Regions from separate parts of the Turicibacter sp. GALT-G1 genome, predicted to be linked through region 1. Evidence: riboswitches for the same ligand, from Rfam matches in the RefSeq annotation. Region 1 holds a riboswitch; each other region holds the start of a gene.
The links. Region 1 has a riboswitch for S-adenosylmethionine ahead of NEH74_RS03380 (methionine ABC transporter ATP-binding protein). Riboswitches for the same ligand answer to the same signal wherever they lie in the genome.

Region 1 (5,496 bases):
AGCGCTTGAATTAACTCTGGAAAATACGCTACGACATTCGGACAAATTTGATTAAGCAACTGATTCATTCTTTAACACCTCCACCTGAATATCTGAGTTTTCTAAATAGTTAATCGCACTAAAGATTTCTTCTTTGTTACCATGGAAGCTAACAATCAAATGACCAATCGGGGTCTTTTGAATAATCTCAATGCTTCCAAATAAAATACTTGCCTCTACATTAAATTGCTTTGATAACTTCGAAATAAAGGCATGTCCTGTTTGCTGACCAACAAATGAGATTTTAACTAGCTTCTCTAAGTGACTCAGTTCTTCTAGTGGTGCTCTTTCTGCTAATAACTCAAAGATTTTCTCATCTTGGAATAATGAGGACACAAAATCTTTTGTAATCTCTGATTGTGGATTTGAAAAGACACTAACAATATTTCCTTGTTCAATAATACGGCCCTTCTCCATGACCGCAACTTTATGACAAATCTCTTTAACCACTTCCATTTGATGCGTAATTAACACAATCGTTAATCCTAACTCTTTATTAATTTCTTTAAGAAGTTTTAAAATCGACTTTGTCGTCTGTGGATCAAGTGCAGATGTTGCCTCGTCGCATAATAGAACTTGAGGATCATTAGCCAATGCTCGTGCAATGGCCACACGTTGCTTTTGTCCCCCACTTAATTGGGAAGGATACACATCTGCTTTATCCTCTAGACCCACTAAATTCAAAAGACGTAGTACTTTTTCCTTCTTTTCTTCTTTACTAATTTTTTGACCTTTTAACGGATAAGCAACGTTATCAAAAACAGTTCGTGTCTTTAATAAATTGAAGTGCTGAAAAATCATCCCAATTTTGTGACGAGCTAATCTTAATTCTTTGGGCGATAATTGATTTAGCACTTGACGATTAACAATCACTTCACCTTCAGTTGGAACTTCTAAAAAATTTAAACATCGAATTAAAGTACTCTTGCCTGCACCACTATATCCAATAATCCCAAAAATTTCACCAGCTTCTACTGTCAAATTAACCTCTTTAACCGCTTCAACAATCTTCCCCTTTAGCGAAAAAGTTTTACTCACATTCTTCAGTTCAATCATATTGACTCTCCTTTCTTGCTGTTTCCAAAATAAAAACGGACTCCTTATGCTGATGAAAGAAGTCCGTTCAAATCTAAATAAATTCTCACTCACTCCCTCATCTTTCAGAATAGCTCTGTCGGATTTAGCACCTTTGTACATTGTACTGGTTGCTGAAGCTTCATCGGGCCTGTCCCTCCACTTCTCTCGATAAGGATTATTATTTAATTAAAAAAACTAAGGATTCCTTCTGAGAAATCAGAAGAACACCTTAGTTTAAAATCAGCATACTAACCTGTTCTCCTCATCTCTCAGAATAGTTCTGTCGGATTTAGCACCACTGTACATCTGTACTGGTTGCTGAAGCTTCATCGGGCCTGTCCCTCCACTTCTCTTTATAAGGAATCACGATTCAATTGGAATTATTTAACTTATGGATACTATAACATCTATTTTTCTATTTGTAAATCATTTCTTACATAATTTGTATTTTTTATCAAAAATATTAATTAATAATGAAATTTTTTCTTCAACTCATGAATCATCTGACGATCTGCAAAGAAGAATAAACCGACACAAGTAATGATCGTATAATAACTTCCAATAATAGCAATTTGACGAAACAGAATGACTTGGAAATAAATCATCGCCAAAATCACAATTCCCATCAATCCAAACATCAATTGATAAATAACTAAATCCGTAAATCGCTTTGAATTAAGAAGAATCATGACAGTAATTATAGTTGTTCCAGCCATTAACCCCAGCGGGAAAATAATCTCTAAAGACCACCCACTATATCCCAAAAAATAATCAATAATGATTGATAAAGCCGATATTCCAATAACCTGTGTTAAAATATTTGGACCAATATTTCTTTTCACACGTGATCCTAAAATAGCACTAATAGTTAAGTAAAGTGTTGCAGCTGTAATAATGAATACCCAATTCCATTGAAAATCTTGAAAAATCCCACTGATAAATGAGAAGGAGATAATCATCATCGCTAAAAAAATAATGGATTTTCGAATAGAAAAACGGCGTTTTTTTGCAAATTGCTCTGGATAATCTCGTTCAATTTCAAATTCAACCGACTCCAGTGATTGCCCACAAAGTGGACAGTTATTCAATTGATTTTGTACTTTCATCTGACATTTAGAACAATATTTCATGATTAAATTCCTCATTACAAGAGATTGTTATATCAATCCCGTATTTTTTTAAAAATCTGAAAAAGTATCTTTGAATATCTGTTTCCTCTAAAGAAGAAGTAAATGTTAAAACGAATTGATCATTACAAGAAATAACACCACAACGAATCGGTTGATGAGGTGTCACAGGAATCATCATTCGCATTTCCTCAACATATGGAGCTAATGATTCAGGTAAGACGACACGCCCTAAATTTGATAACGTTGTTGTAACTCCTTTGTCCGCTTCATGATAAATATGACGCATCACCATGTTCTTAATTCCTAGTGGCACGAAACGAATCATCATGTTTTTTTGAGCACTGACATTATCATTAATTTTTCGATTAACAACTTCTGGCTTTTTTCCCTCATTCAATTGGTTTGAAACGTCTTTTAATAAGTCATCAAAGCTTAAGTCAGGACCTGGTGTAATCGTCACATTAACATTTGAAAAGAAATTTCTTAACGTATGTGAACCAAATCTCCCTCTTAAATCAATAGGAACCGTGACAATAATAGGATGAAGATCCTGATTAAATTTATAATTTTGTTCATAGATCGCATAAATCAAAATTGAACATAGCAAGCTGGATACGGTCACTTCATATTGCTTTGCGATACGAACGACCTGTTTAGCAGACATAATCCCATGAATGACCTTTAATTCTTGAGGACGTTTTTTAATACCTGTTATTTTATATGCTACAGTTGTTTTCGGTATGACTTTTGATTGAGCTTCACTTTTTACCTTTAAAAAACTGTCTTCATCCATCGCAGGTAAAGATGAATGATCTCCACCTATCACAATGGATTCCGTCGCTAATTCTGGATATAAACGTTTGAGATAATGATAAATGATAACCTTTAAAAACTGAGTGGCTCCTGCACCATCTGCCAGCGCATGAAAGACTTCTAAATGAATCATTTTCTCATAATAAGTAATGCTAAATAAATAATTATTATTTGTAAATTTCGTCATTTTAGAACAAGGATATGTATATTCTTTTCGGATACGAGGCTTTTGTAAGTTCATATCAAAGTAATACCAAAAAAATCCATTACGTAAACGTACACTAAAGGAAGGCATCTCAATTAACGCTGCCCTCACCGCTTCTGATAAAAGGTCAACTTGAATCATATCTTTCATCTTGACAGATAAACGAAATACATTCGTTGCCTTCGAACTAGAAACAAGGGCATATAACTTCGCTACATTATCTAATTTACTCCAATAAAACGTTTGAAAATTCTCATTCATACCTCATCTTCCTTACTGTTTCAATATTAACGATAAAACTATACTTCACTTATCATACACTAACACACACATGAAATCTAGCTATTGAGAGTAAAGTTTAATGATACCTCTTCTTTTCTTATTTTTACTTATCTTTCAGTTTAATATTTTTAAACTTTTTTCGGAACTTTTTATTGATTTATGCTTTAAAATGGTATATGATACATTTCATGACGTAAATAAAACTTAAAAAATAGATTTAACTATTTTTTTTATGAGAGTAATTTTTTTTAGTTTTTTTACACAAAGTTTATAATTACTAAACTTATAGCAAAAAAATAGATTGGAGAGATGCAACGAAATGAAAAAACTAATATTCACCTCACTTCTAATGGCATTAGGAGTTGTAACAGCTTGTCAAAATAATCCAACCACTGATGGTTCAAATCATGCTGTAACAATAGAAAAAACAAAACCTGATTTCATTTAAGGTGAAGATTTTGATGAATATGGTGGAGCAGATGCTTATGCTTTCGCTGGTGATAATCCTACGTCACGATTTTATGTAAATCCTGATTTTTATCACTTAACTTCTGATGAAATCTTAACAATTATCCCATCTTTTAAAACAATGCAACAAACAACAGAATGGTCTTGTGGAAATGCTGTTGCATTAATGACACTCACACATATGGGAAAAACTGATTTATCAGAATGGGATATCGCCGTGGCAATGGGATCATCAGTTGATGAGGATGAGGAAAATGCGTTACCTGGAACAGCTAATAATTTCTATGAATACGGGACAAATGTTGAAGAAATGTATAACTTCTTCTCAAACTTAGAAGGATTTGAAGTAATTGAAACTAGCTATAAAACCAACTACACAGAAGAAGATTTAGTAAAAGAAGAGGATGGGGTTACACCATCTAATATCGGAAACTTATATCCAACATTCTCATCATCCTCACTATACGCTTCTGAAAATAGTGATGAAACTTCTGCCTGGGTAGATGATGCTAAAGATTCATACTTTGTAAAATGGTTGACTAGTCACTTAGAAGCTGGACGTCCAATTATGGTTGAATGGGGCGATTGGGATGGACATTGGGTCGCTATTATTGGTTATGATAACAATGGGACACCTTCAATTGGAGATGACACTTTAATTTTTGCTGACCCATACGATACTTCTGATCATTGGCAAGACGGGTATTCAATCTTCCCATTAGAAAAATTCTTCTACATGTGGCAAGATCGCAAAGTGGCTCCTAAACCATACCAACTACAACCATACATTATCATTGATAAAAAATTATAATTATAAAGAAGCTATCTCAAAATAGTTAAAATTTGCGATCAAGAGATAAAAATAAATATCGGAATCACTCAAGGACTATTTAGTCTATGAAAACATCTTAAACGGGACCCCTACACGACTTACATTGTCCTTTGGTGGGGTACGGGGGGGGGATTACCTATCCCCATAAATAGACTAGTTTTCTTAAATAATAAAAAGGCTATGTTCAAAAAAGATGAACATAGCCTTTTTATTATTTAAGATGATAATCTAACCATCCTTTTAGTTCGTTTAATGGATGAAATCCTTTTGCTGATTCAATCGGTTTTCCATCCTTAAACAACATTAATGTTGGCACCGTCATGACTTGATATTCATGCGCTAAAACAGGAACTTCATCCACATTCACTTTAACAAATTGAACGTCATTTTGATAAGTCTCTGATAATTCTTCAAAGATAGGCGCTAACATTTTACATGGCCCACACCATGTGGCATAAAAATCCACTAAAGTTAAGCCTTGTTTTGTTAACTGTGGGAGCTGTGCATTATATTCTACTTCAAAAATTTTATTCATTTAATCACCTATTTGTGTGTATAAGAAATCAATAAACCGACTTCTTTCCTTTTCTTTTTTAGAATAACTATAATCCTTAAGATGACGCGTTAATAAAAGGGTTTGTTTCGCACGG
Region 2 (5,496 bases), on a different contig from region 1:
TTGAACGATACGGGAGGTATTGAAAATAATTATAGAAGGGTTCACTACTATTTATTGCTCCTACCCCATCAACTGAAATCGATTGCCAATCATCATAAAAATAAATCCCATCATAACTATAATAACTTTTTCCTTCTTCCATCCACTGCGGTGCTTTACCGATAATCAAAGGTGTCTTTGCTAAAGCATCTCGAACATCTTGTGCTAAATAATGAATGAGATCTTCACCTTCTTTGGTATAGTACGAAATATTTTGAACTTGATTACTCGGAATAATACTGACCCATGTTTCAGTACTTGCCGAAGCATCATACACCGCATGACGATCAACCCAACCATCATAACCTGACATATAAATTTTAAATGCATCTTCTGTTTCATCAACTAATAATGCCTCATCAATATAACAGGCATTAATATACGTATCTAGTGTTTCAGAATTCGTTAAATTATGATTAGCTCCACAAGTCGTCGTTTTAAATTGAACAATAGTTGGGTCCATCGAAATCACAATCATGCCATCATTCAAAACGACTAAAACTCCATCATCAAACGTCAAGCCTTGAACCTTAGACTTTAATTCCTTTGCTTCTTCAAACGTTTGTAAACAAGCAACATGTTCATAACTTCCATCAGACTTTGACATCACTACTTCATAATAATAAGGATCACAATAGGCACTAACAATCTTTGTACGTGTAGTTTCTGTTGTATTACTCATATTTGTATTAATACTGTAGTAATAATACGGGTTAAATAAATCAGACAAAGATTGAATCGAAAATAACTGATCAACGACTTGTATATAATTAACTAATCCACTGGGATTATAAGATCGAAGTTTTTCCAAAGTACTCTCTACCGTGGAAAAATCCTGATAATCACCTGAACCTAAATCATCATCTGCTAATATCTTTATTTGTGCCGATAATAAGCACAACAAACACACTACTAATATACATAATCTCTTCATCCTTCTAGCTCCTATATAAAAAATTACATGAAACTCATTAAAAATCTGATTTCTTAGTATGTCTCCTAACATAAGATTCATACTTCGTTATACAAAAAAGCTCTAGCAATCAAAAGGAAAATATTGTATAATACTTAAAATCTTAATGATGGAGGTGTGATATGAAACGAGAACATTTAAAGAAAGGATTATTTCTCTTGATTGGACTGATGACAATCTATTGTTTTATGAAGTTAATCTATAGCCTATCCGATCAAACCGGTCGAGAGTCTGGCTCCCTCTCAAATAGTTTATATTTATTCCTCAGTCAATTTGAATTCTTAAATAACTTTTTACGTCAATGGGATCAATTTGTTATTAAAGTACTTTATAAATTAAACTTAGAAGAACTTTATCCTTTTATCTTCTCTACCTATAGTAATTGGAGCTTTATCATTCGTAAATGGGCACATTTTGGGATTTATATGATACTTGGGATACTTTCAATGGGGGTCTTTACTTACGCCTTTAACTTCTATAAAGCCTTCTTAATTACATTTTATTGTGGATCGTTCTTTGCCTTTACTGATGAAATCCATCAACTCTTTGTCGAGGGAAGAACAGGACAGATTAATGATTTTGAAATTGATGTTTTAGGCCTAGTGACCGGCATGACCTTCTGTCTTTTTATCTTTGTGATTGTAAATTTGATCCAATTTATTAATAAACATCTCAGTAACAATAACTCAAAACAGCAATATTCTAAAGAGAAACCAATTATTGAACGAACCCCCTTTACATTAGACGATTAACAAACCAAACTAATAATATTAACCCTTCTAATGATATAAAAATACCCCCATAATAGAATTTAAAGTGATTCTTTATCAGAGATAGAATCACTTTTTTCATCTACTATAGAGGTGCTATCCATTTCATTTAACACCAGCTGTTCTTTCTAATTATAAGAATAGCTGATGTCTACATTTTTAAAGATAGAATTTGTACTCGTCGTTGTAAACTTCTAATATTAACACTTTTTAAAATCCCACCATCTTCACCATCTAATGTCCACTTAACATCTTGCTCACTCTCAACAGTCATACGATCCGTCTTAAATGTCACTACATATTCTGGATCATATTGAGTATTTAAAAAGTCATTTAAGATTCGATGAATATCAATCAGATTTTTCGGAGCACGAATTAACGTCACTTCAAATAAACCATCACTTAAATCAGCCTGATTTCCAAATGCATTTTTTATACCTGCGACAGAATCTGAGTTAGAAATCATTCCAAAAATATAATCCCCTTCAATCACACCATCACGGTGAGTAATCTTACACTTATACGATTGAATGGTAGGTAACTTTAATAATCCCTCAATTAAGTAGGCTAATCCGCCTAACATATTTTTTCGTGGTTGTGGCGTCTCATAAGCGACATCAGTAAAGGCTCCAAACGCAGCAACATAAGTAAAATATCGACTACCAAACTGTCCAATATCAATTGGCATCTGTTTCCCTTGAATACATAAATCTAACGCTTTAGGGATATTTTTAGGAATTCCAAGTGTGGTAGCAAAATCATTGGTCGTTCCAGTTGGAATGTACGCAATTGGTGTATTCGCATTTGCTTGGATTAACCCTGTGATGACTTCATTTAAGGTTCCATCGCCTCCACTTGCAACGACTAAATCATAATTTCTAGCCTCTTTCATTTTCTCCACTGCATCATATTTAGCTTTAGTGGGATACACGACCACCTCATATCCAGCTAAGCTCAATTGGCTAATAATCAGTAATAAATAGTCCTTTATTATCCCACGTCCTGAAGTTGGATTAATAATAAGTAATAACTTCTTACGCACAGAGGCACTTCCTTTCAAAAATTTAAACTTTAATTTTACATTATATTATATCACCTATTGTCAAAAAAAATGTCGTTTATGATTGTAGAGATTCTAAGTACACAAATAAAAGCCTGATTCAAAAATTAGAACCAGGCTTTTATTTTATTAAAATTGTGATTTTAAAGCTTCAACTTTATCTAAACGTTCCCATGGTAAATCAACATCTGTACGTCCAAAGTGTCCGTAAGCAGCTGTTTGTTTATAAATCGGCTTACGTAAATCTAACATTTGGATGATTCCTGCTGGACGTAAGTCGAAGTTTTGACGAATAACTTCTACAATCTTGGCATTTGATACTTTTCCTGTTCCAAATGTATCAACCATGATTGAAGTTGGCTGAGCAACACCGATGGCATATGATAATTGAATTTCAATTTTATCAGCATATCCCGCTGCAACTAAGTTTTTAGCAACATAACGAGCTGCATAAGCTGCTGAACGGTCTACTTTAGTTGCATCTTTTCCAGAGAATGCTCCACCACCATGACGTGCATATCCTCCGTATGTATCAACGATAATTTTACGTCCTGTTAATCCAGCATCTCCGTGTGGTCCACCAATGACAAAGCGTCCTGTTGGATTAACTAAGTAGCGAGTATTTTCTGTTACTAAGTTTTGTGGTAACACTGCATCAAAGACATGTTTTTTAATATCTGCTTCGATTTGTTCGTGACTTACTTCTGGTGAATGTTGTGTTGAAAGTAAAACAGTATCGATTGCAACTGGTTTTCCTGCCTCATCATATTCAACTGTTACCTGTGTTTTACCATCTGGACGTAAGTAATCTAAGGTTCCATTTTTACGAACTTCAGTTAAACGACGAGATAATTTATGTGCTAATGAGATTGGTAAAGGCATATATTCTTCAGTTTCATTTGTGGCGAAACCAAACATTAATCCTTGATCCCCTGCACCAATTGCTTCAATTTGCTCATCAGTCATAATTCCTGTACGAGCTTCTAATGCTTGATCAACCCCCATTGCAATATCTACAGATTGTTCATCAATAGCTGTTAACACAGCACAAGTATCTGCATCAAACCCATATTTCGCACGGTTATATCCAATTTCACGAATTGTTTCACGAACAACCTTTTGGATATCAACATATGAAGAAGTAGTAATTTCTCCAAATACTAAGACTAATCCTGTTGTCACAGACGTTTCACAAGCAACGCGTGCCATAGGATCTTTTGCTAAGATAGCATCTAAAATTGAATCTGAGATTTGATCTGCAATCTTATCTGGATGCCCTTCTGTTACAGATTCTGATGTAAATAATCGACGTTCTGACATACTAATGTCCTCCTTCTAATTACACTAAGAAATACTCTATATTATTAAGTTCCTGACGAGAGATAATAGCTCGGGCCGGTTAATATTTAAAAATCATTAACAAAATCAATCATTCATACCTATAATGGACAATTTAAGAAAAATAATCCACCTTTTCTAAGTAATTCTTTTTTCTTTAACAAACTAGTACATATAATCTATCGCTGGCCGCTCAGATCATGAGCATACTAGCGGATAACATGGAAAGAACAACTTATAGTTTCACCTACGGTGTACAGTTTATCTAACTTTTACTCTGTTTAAAGAGATAAGCTTACATATAGCTCATCTAATGCGGTAAAACCACAAAGGCTGGTCGGATTCACTACTGCTCATCACTCCTTAGCACTTGAGTGGATAACCCCGAAGTTGTCCCTTTAGGCTAACAAAAAAAGTCCGCTATAAGCGGACTTGAATGACTGATTCAAACCCTCTTATTGCTCGAGTTAAACTCGCTTGGGTCGGCACCTTCCTATTCAAGGAGGTTGCCGCGACTTCATAGGCCCCTATGCCTCCATCGCTCTTAATAAGAGTATATTATTATATTTATTTTTAATTTCATTATTCATTATAAGAAAAAACTCGTAACTTGTCAATTATTAACGGTTATTCTTTAAAATCTAATTCAACATTTGAAATCGAATCAAAGCGAGTTCCAATTTTTTCAGTCGTAATATGAATCTCTTTGACATCTTTTGAAACTGTATCAATGTGTTTACTTAATTTATCCCAACGTTCCTTATATCGCTTAAATTCATCTCCTAATTTATTTAACTCTTGTTGAATGACTAAAGCATGACGATCGCGTTCAAGATTATTTATAATGACTTGAATCGTTGTTAAAGTCGACATTAAAGTTGTTGGAGAAACTAACCAAACTCGTCTTTGTTGAGCATATTCAATTAAATCAATATGGTAAGCATTAATCTCTGCAAAAATGGCCTCTGCTGGCAAAAATAAAATCGCCTGATCCGATGTTTCCTCCGGTGTAATATACTTCATGGCAATATCATCAATATGCTTTTTCACATCTTGTTTAAACTGCTTGGTGGCAATTTTACGTTCTACATCAGGTAAGTTACGATCCATCATTCGCTGATAGTTTTCCAATGGGAATTTCGAATCAATCGGTAAATTTCCTAATGGGGCTGGTGCAAATAAAATCGCATCAACCATCGTTCCATTTGAAACCTTATATTGAGTCTGATACAAACGGTCATTTTTCTCTCCAAATACTGAAGCCAAAATTTGATACAACTGAACCTCCCCATATGTTCCACGGCTTTTCTTATCTG
Region 3 (5,496 bases), on a different contig from region 1:
CAATTTATATTATGGCTCTTTTATAGCATTTATTATTTCATACTTTTTAAACGTAGGATATGAAAAAGCACTCGATTTACTTGAGTGCTTTTAAATGAATTATTCAGAAACAGGAACAACCGCTCCTGCATATGTTTCAACAATGAAATCTTGGATTTCTTTAGAACGTAAAACTTCAACTAATGTTTTAATATCATCACGGTTTTCATCTCCGCTATTAACAGCGATGATATTTACATAAGGAGATTCAGATCCTTCCATAGCAATAGAATCAGTCATTGGATTTAATCCACCGTCTAATGCATAGTTTGTGTTAATTAAAACCGCATCTCCTTCATTTTGTTCATAAACAGTAACTAACATACCTGGATCAATATCGGTTTTGAATGTTAAGTTTTTAGGATTTTCAATAATATCTTCTACTGTAGCAACACTAGCATCTACATTAGAATCTAAAGTAATTAATCCTTCTGTTTGTAATAAGGATAACATACGTCCATGATCAGCAACTGAATTACTCATGATAATTGTAGCGCCTTCAGGTAATTCATCTAAAGATTTATAATTTTTAGAGTAAATACCGATTGGCTCGATGTGAATTCCACCTGCATTAACTAGATGTGTTCCATGCTCTTCATTAAATCCCTCTAAGTAAGGGATGTGCTGGAAGTAGTTCGCATCTAATTCTCCTTCATCTAAAGTTGTATTGGGTAAGACATAGTCTTGGAATGTGACAACATCTAATTCAATTCCTTTTTCCTTAAGTAATGGTTTGGCTTGTTCTAAAATCTCTGCATGAGGAACAGCTGTTGCTCCAACTTTTAATGTTGTTTTCTCTTCACCACTATTTCCACATCCAACTAAAGAAATAGCTGCCACTAAACTTAATAAACCTAATGATAATTTTTTCATTTTTAACTTCCTCCTTAAATTTTCATATTCTTTGCTCGTTTTCCCCAACGAGTGATATATAAATCTTAATCAACTGATTAAGGATTTAACTGAATAAATAGTTTTTATTAACGTTTGTCAATTTGTTTAGTGATCATATCTCCGATAAACTGAATCACAAAGACAATTACTAAAATAATGACGGTTGCTACAAAAACAACGTCAAATCGATGACGTTGGAATCCATCTAAGTAAGCTAGATTTCCAAGACCACCTGCACCGATAACACCAGCCATTGCTGTATATCCAACAAGTGAGATCGTTGTAACCGTAATTCCTGAAACTAAAGCAGGTAAGCTTTCAGGAATGAGGACTTTTCGAATAATCGTCCAAAGTGAAGCTCCCATTGCAATGGAAGCTTCTATGACACCTTTATCAATTTCGCGAAGCGCGATTTCAACAAGACGCCCATAGAAAGGAGCGGCTCCTATAATTAAAGCTGGTAGGGCTGCATTCGGCCCAAGGACCGTCCCAACTAAGAATTTTGTAAAGTTTAACAAAAGAATGATTAAAATGACAAATGGAATTGAACGAAAAATGTTAACAAATGCTGATAAAACACGATTAATCCATTTATTTTCTAAGAGTTGATTCGGTGCTGTTAAAAATAAGACTAACCCGATAATTAATCCTAAAATAAAGACGAAGATACCTGCGATAGCAGTCATATATAATGTTTCAAGCGTTGCCGAGAACATTTTATCCCATTTGACATTTGGTAGTAATAATAAAAACATTATGAAATCACCTCAACTTCTACCCCAACTTCTTTTAAATAATTAAGAGCTGGAATGATTTCTAGACCCGTAAGTTGAACATAAAGAGAACCGTAGCCACCCTCTTGAGTTTGTACGACCTTTCCTTGAATAATATTAATGTCCACTTGGTAGTTACGAATAACGTTTGTGATGAAAGGTTGTTCTGCTTTTTCTTTTAGATATTTCAGAAGAACAATTTTTCCTTTAGGGAACTTTTTAATTAGATGTTCGACCGTCTCAATTGAGTCATCTTCACTCGCTACTTGTTTAACGAAACGTTCAGTAACTGGATGCTGAGGATTAGAGAAAACCGTTAAGACATCTCCTTGTTCAACGATACGCCCACTTTCCATAATCGCCACATGATGACAAATTTTTTGAATCACATGCATTTCATGTGTGATTAGAACAATAGTTAAGTTATATTTTTTATTAATTTGAACAAGTAAATCTAAAATTTCATCTGTTGTTTGCGGATCAAGGGCTGAAGTGGCTTCATCACAAAGTAGAACTTTAGGATTGTTAGCCAATGCACGTGCAATCCCAACGCGTTGTTTTTGTCCACCACTCAATTGAGAGGGATAATTGTCTTCTTTTCCACTTAAACCAACTAATTGAATAAGTTCTAAAACTCGTGGCTTGATTTCTTCTTTTTTTACCCCTGCAATCTCAAGTGAGAAGGCGATATTTTCAAATACCGTACGTGACCAGAGTAAATTAAAGTGTTGAAAGACCATTCCAATTTGTTGTCGAGCTAATCGAAGCTCTTTAGAGGAGATTTGAGTTAAATCTTTCCCATCAATGGTAACTGTCCCTTCAGTTGGACGTTCCAGTAAGTTTAACATTCGAATTAGTGTACTTTTTCCAGCCCCACTGTAACCGATAATTCCGAATATTTCCCCTTTTCGGATAGATAAGTTAACCGAATCTACAGCAGTGACACATCCAGAATTCGTATTAAATATTTTTTTTATTTGATTAAGAACAATCATGAAATTCTCCCCTTTCGTTCTCTTAATCAGATGCTACAATTTTCTTATTTATGAAATAAAAAAACCTTTCTACTTCGATAAGCAGAAAGGTGTATTACATAATTTATATGTAGATCACACTTTCCCTTATCTTTCAGACAATGTCTGCAGGAATTGGCACCGTATCATGACTGATTGGTTGCCGGGCATCATCGGGCCTGTCCCTCCGCCTCTCGTGATAAGAGTTTGTTAAGTTGTATAAAATTGTAAATCTTAATAACTATTATAAATCCTATTTATGGAAAGTCAATTATTTTTTTCCACAAACAGGCCACATTTATTAAGTCTTATATAGGGATAATATGAGATAGAAAAATTTTAATCATATATTTGTAATCATTTCGATAAGATGTAAAGATAAAAGGAAACTAAAGTTGGGGTGAGAATCGTTGAAAGAATATTTAGTAGTTATCATGATAATGTCAGTTGCATTAGCTATGGATGCATTTGCGGTTGCTATTACATTAGGAATGGATGGATTAGCCCATACAGTGAGAGATCGTCTTAAAGTATCCATTAGTTTTGGCTTTTTTCAAGGTCTGTTATTTGTCATTGGAATTGTTTCATTAAAGTTTGTTAGTGGAGAAATCACGACGTATAATCATTTAATCGCTGGTGTGATTTTAATTATATTAGGTGTTAGAATGTTAAAAGAAGCTTTTGAAAGCTCGAAAGAAGAATATATTGAATCTCATGAGATGGGCTTCAATAAAAAAAAAGATTTATCCTTAAAGTTACTTGCGATGTTTGGGATAGCGACAAGTATCGATGCTTTAGCAGCGGGGATTACTTACGGGTTAATTTATGAACAATTAATTCTGGCTACTATTGTCATAGCAACTATTGCATTTTTATTTTCCTATATAGGATCAACCTTTGGAAAAACATTAGGGCATATGATAGGAAATAAAGCAAACATCTTTGGGGGAGTTATGATTATTTTACTAGGAGTTAATGCCTTATTTTTTTGATTACAATCAGTAGCAGATACGCTTTATTTTATTAGGAAAGAGATATCTTTTTTTAATATCAAAATTAGGATTTTATCTTTATTTCCTATATTATATTGGTAAATTATCCATAAGATTGTAAGCGTAACTCCTTATATTAGAAAAAAATAAAAATATTTTAAAAAATTAATGTATATAAGTTGATTTTTTCCAGTGTTGGAAATATAATAATAACTGTAAAAGATATATACGTTATAACGTTTAAGGGGAGTTATTAAATGTTATGTTCGTATAGTGAAAACCCTTTACAAAGGGAGGAATCTTGTTGTAAAATTATGGTAACAATAAGATTTGAAATTTCAGAGAGCGGTTCTTAAGAGAACTATAAGGAGGAACTATCATGGAAGCTTGGCAAGGCTTTAAAGGTACAGAATGGCAAGAAAAAATTGATGTGCGTGACTTTATCAATCAAAACATCACTGTTTATGAAGGAGACGACTCTTTCTTAGCAGGACCAACTGAAGCAACAACAAAATTATGGGAACAAGTAATGGAGTTAACTAAAGCTGAGCGTGAAGCTGGCGGAGTTTTAGACTTAGATACAAAAATCGTATCTACAATTACTTCTCATGAACCAGGATATTTAAATAAAGATTTAGAACAAATCGTTGGTTTCCAAACTGACAAACCATTCAAACGTTCATTACAACCATTCGGTGGAATTCGTATGGCTGAAAAAGCTGCTGAATCTTATGGATTCCATGTAGATCCAGAAGTATCTCATATCTTCACTGAATACCGTAAAACACATAACCAAGGTGTATTCGATGCTTACACTCCAGAAATTCGTGCAGCTCGTAAATCAGGTGTTATCACAGGATTACCAGATGCTTACGGACGTGGACGTATTATCGGAGACTACCGTCGTGTTGCTTTATACGGGGTAGATCGTTTAATGGCTGAAAAATTAAAAGACCATAACAACACTTCACGTGTCATGGATGAAGAAAACATTCGTTTACGCGAAGAAATCTCTGAACAATACCGTGCTTTAAATGAATTAAAACAAATGGCAGCAAAACATGGTTTCGATATCTCTAAACCAGCAACAACTGCTAAAGAAGCAGTTCAATGGTTATACTTCGGATACTTAGCTGCAATTAAAGAGCAAAATGGTGCTGCGATGTCTTTAGGACGTACTTCTACATTCTTAGATATCTACATTGAGCGTGACTTACAAAACGGTGTAATCACTGAAGAAGAAGCACAAGAGATTATGGACCACTTCGTAATGAAATTACGTTTAGTTAAATTCTCTCGTACTCCAGATTACAATGAATTATTCTCAGGAGATCCAACTTGGGTAACTGAATCAATTGCTGGTATGTCAACTGATGGATTCCCATTAGTAACTAAAAACTCATTCCGTGTATTACACACATTAGATAACTTAGGACCAGCTCCAGAACCAAACTTAACAGTATTATGGTCAACTAAATTACCTCAAGGATTCAAAGAATACTGTGCAAAAATGTCAATCAAAACTTCAGCTATCCAATATGAAAATGATGACATCATGCGCCCAATCTACGGTGATGACTATGCAATCGCATGTTGTGTATCACCAATGAAAGTTGGTAAACAATTACAATTCTTCGGTGCGCGTGCTAACTTAGCAAAAGCATTATTATATGCAATCAACGGTGGTAAAGATGAAAAGTCTAAAGTACAAGTTGGACCACACTGGGCACCAATTACTGATGAAGTATTAGATTACAACAAAGTAATGGAACGTTACGATGAAGT

Region 2: it holds a riboswitch for S-adenosylmethionine, as region 1 does, so the genes downstream of both, metK (methionine adenosyltransferase) here and NEH74_RS03380 (methionine ABC transporter ATP-binding protein) in region 1, are expected to answer to the same signal.
Region 3: it holds a riboswitch for S-adenosylmethionine, as region 1 does, so the genes downstream of both, NEH74_RS06265 (methionine ABC transporter ATP-binding protein) here and NEH74_RS03380 (methionine ABC transporter ATP-binding protein) in region 1, are expected to answer to the same signal.

The regions. Positions count from the first base shown of each region.
Region 1 is NZ_JAMQUS010000015.1:55,387-60,882, forward strand. Features, by position in the region: gene NEH74_RS03375 (methionine ABC transporter permease) at 1-68, opposite strand, end outside; gene NEH74_RS03380 (methionine ABC transporter ATP-binding protein) at 52-1,095, opposite strand; SAM riboswitch class I at 1,190-1,291, opposite strand; SAM riboswitch class I at 1,376-1,478, opposite strand; gene NEH74_RS03385 (DUF6320 domain-containing protein) at 1,584-2,246, opposite strand; gene NEH74_RS03390 (hypothetical protein) at 2,230-3,525, opposite strand; gene NEH74_RS03395 (hypothetical protein) at 3,866-3,994, shown strand; gene NEH74_RS03400 (papain-like cysteine protease family protein) at 4,136-4,825, shown strand; gene trxA (thioredoxin) at 5,058-5,381, opposite strand; gene NEH74_RS03410 (ATP-dependent helicase) at 5,382-5,496, opposite strand, start outside.
Region 2 is NZ_JAMQUS010000027.1:60,816-66,311, forward strand. Features, by position in the region: gene NEH74_RS05645 (glucosaminidase domain-containing protein) at 1-973, opposite strand, end outside; gene NEH74_RS05650 (VanZ family protein) at 1,135-1,764, shown strand; gene NEH74_RS05655 (diacylglycerol/lipid kinase family protein) at 1,934-2,824, opposite strand; gene metK (methionine adenosyltransferase) at 2,972-4,162, opposite strand; SAM riboswitch class I at 4,633-4,734, opposite strand; gene NEH74_RS05665 (DNA recombination protein RmuC) at 4,808-5,496, opposite strand, start outside.
Region 3 is NZ_JAMQUS010000031.1:23,078-28,573, forward strand. Features, by position in the region: gene NEH74_RS06255 (MetQ/NlpA family ABC transporter substrate-binding protein) at 100-912, opposite strand; gene NEH74_RS06260 (methionine ABC transporter permease) at 1,020-1,688, opposite strand; gene NEH74_RS06265 (methionine ABC transporter ATP-binding protein) at 1,688-2,701, opposite strand; SAM riboswitch class I at 2,825-2,925, opposite strand; gene NEH74_RS06270 (manganese efflux pump MntP family protein) at 3,130-3,711, shown strand; gene pflB (formate C-acetyltransferase) at 4,091-5,496, shown strand, end outside.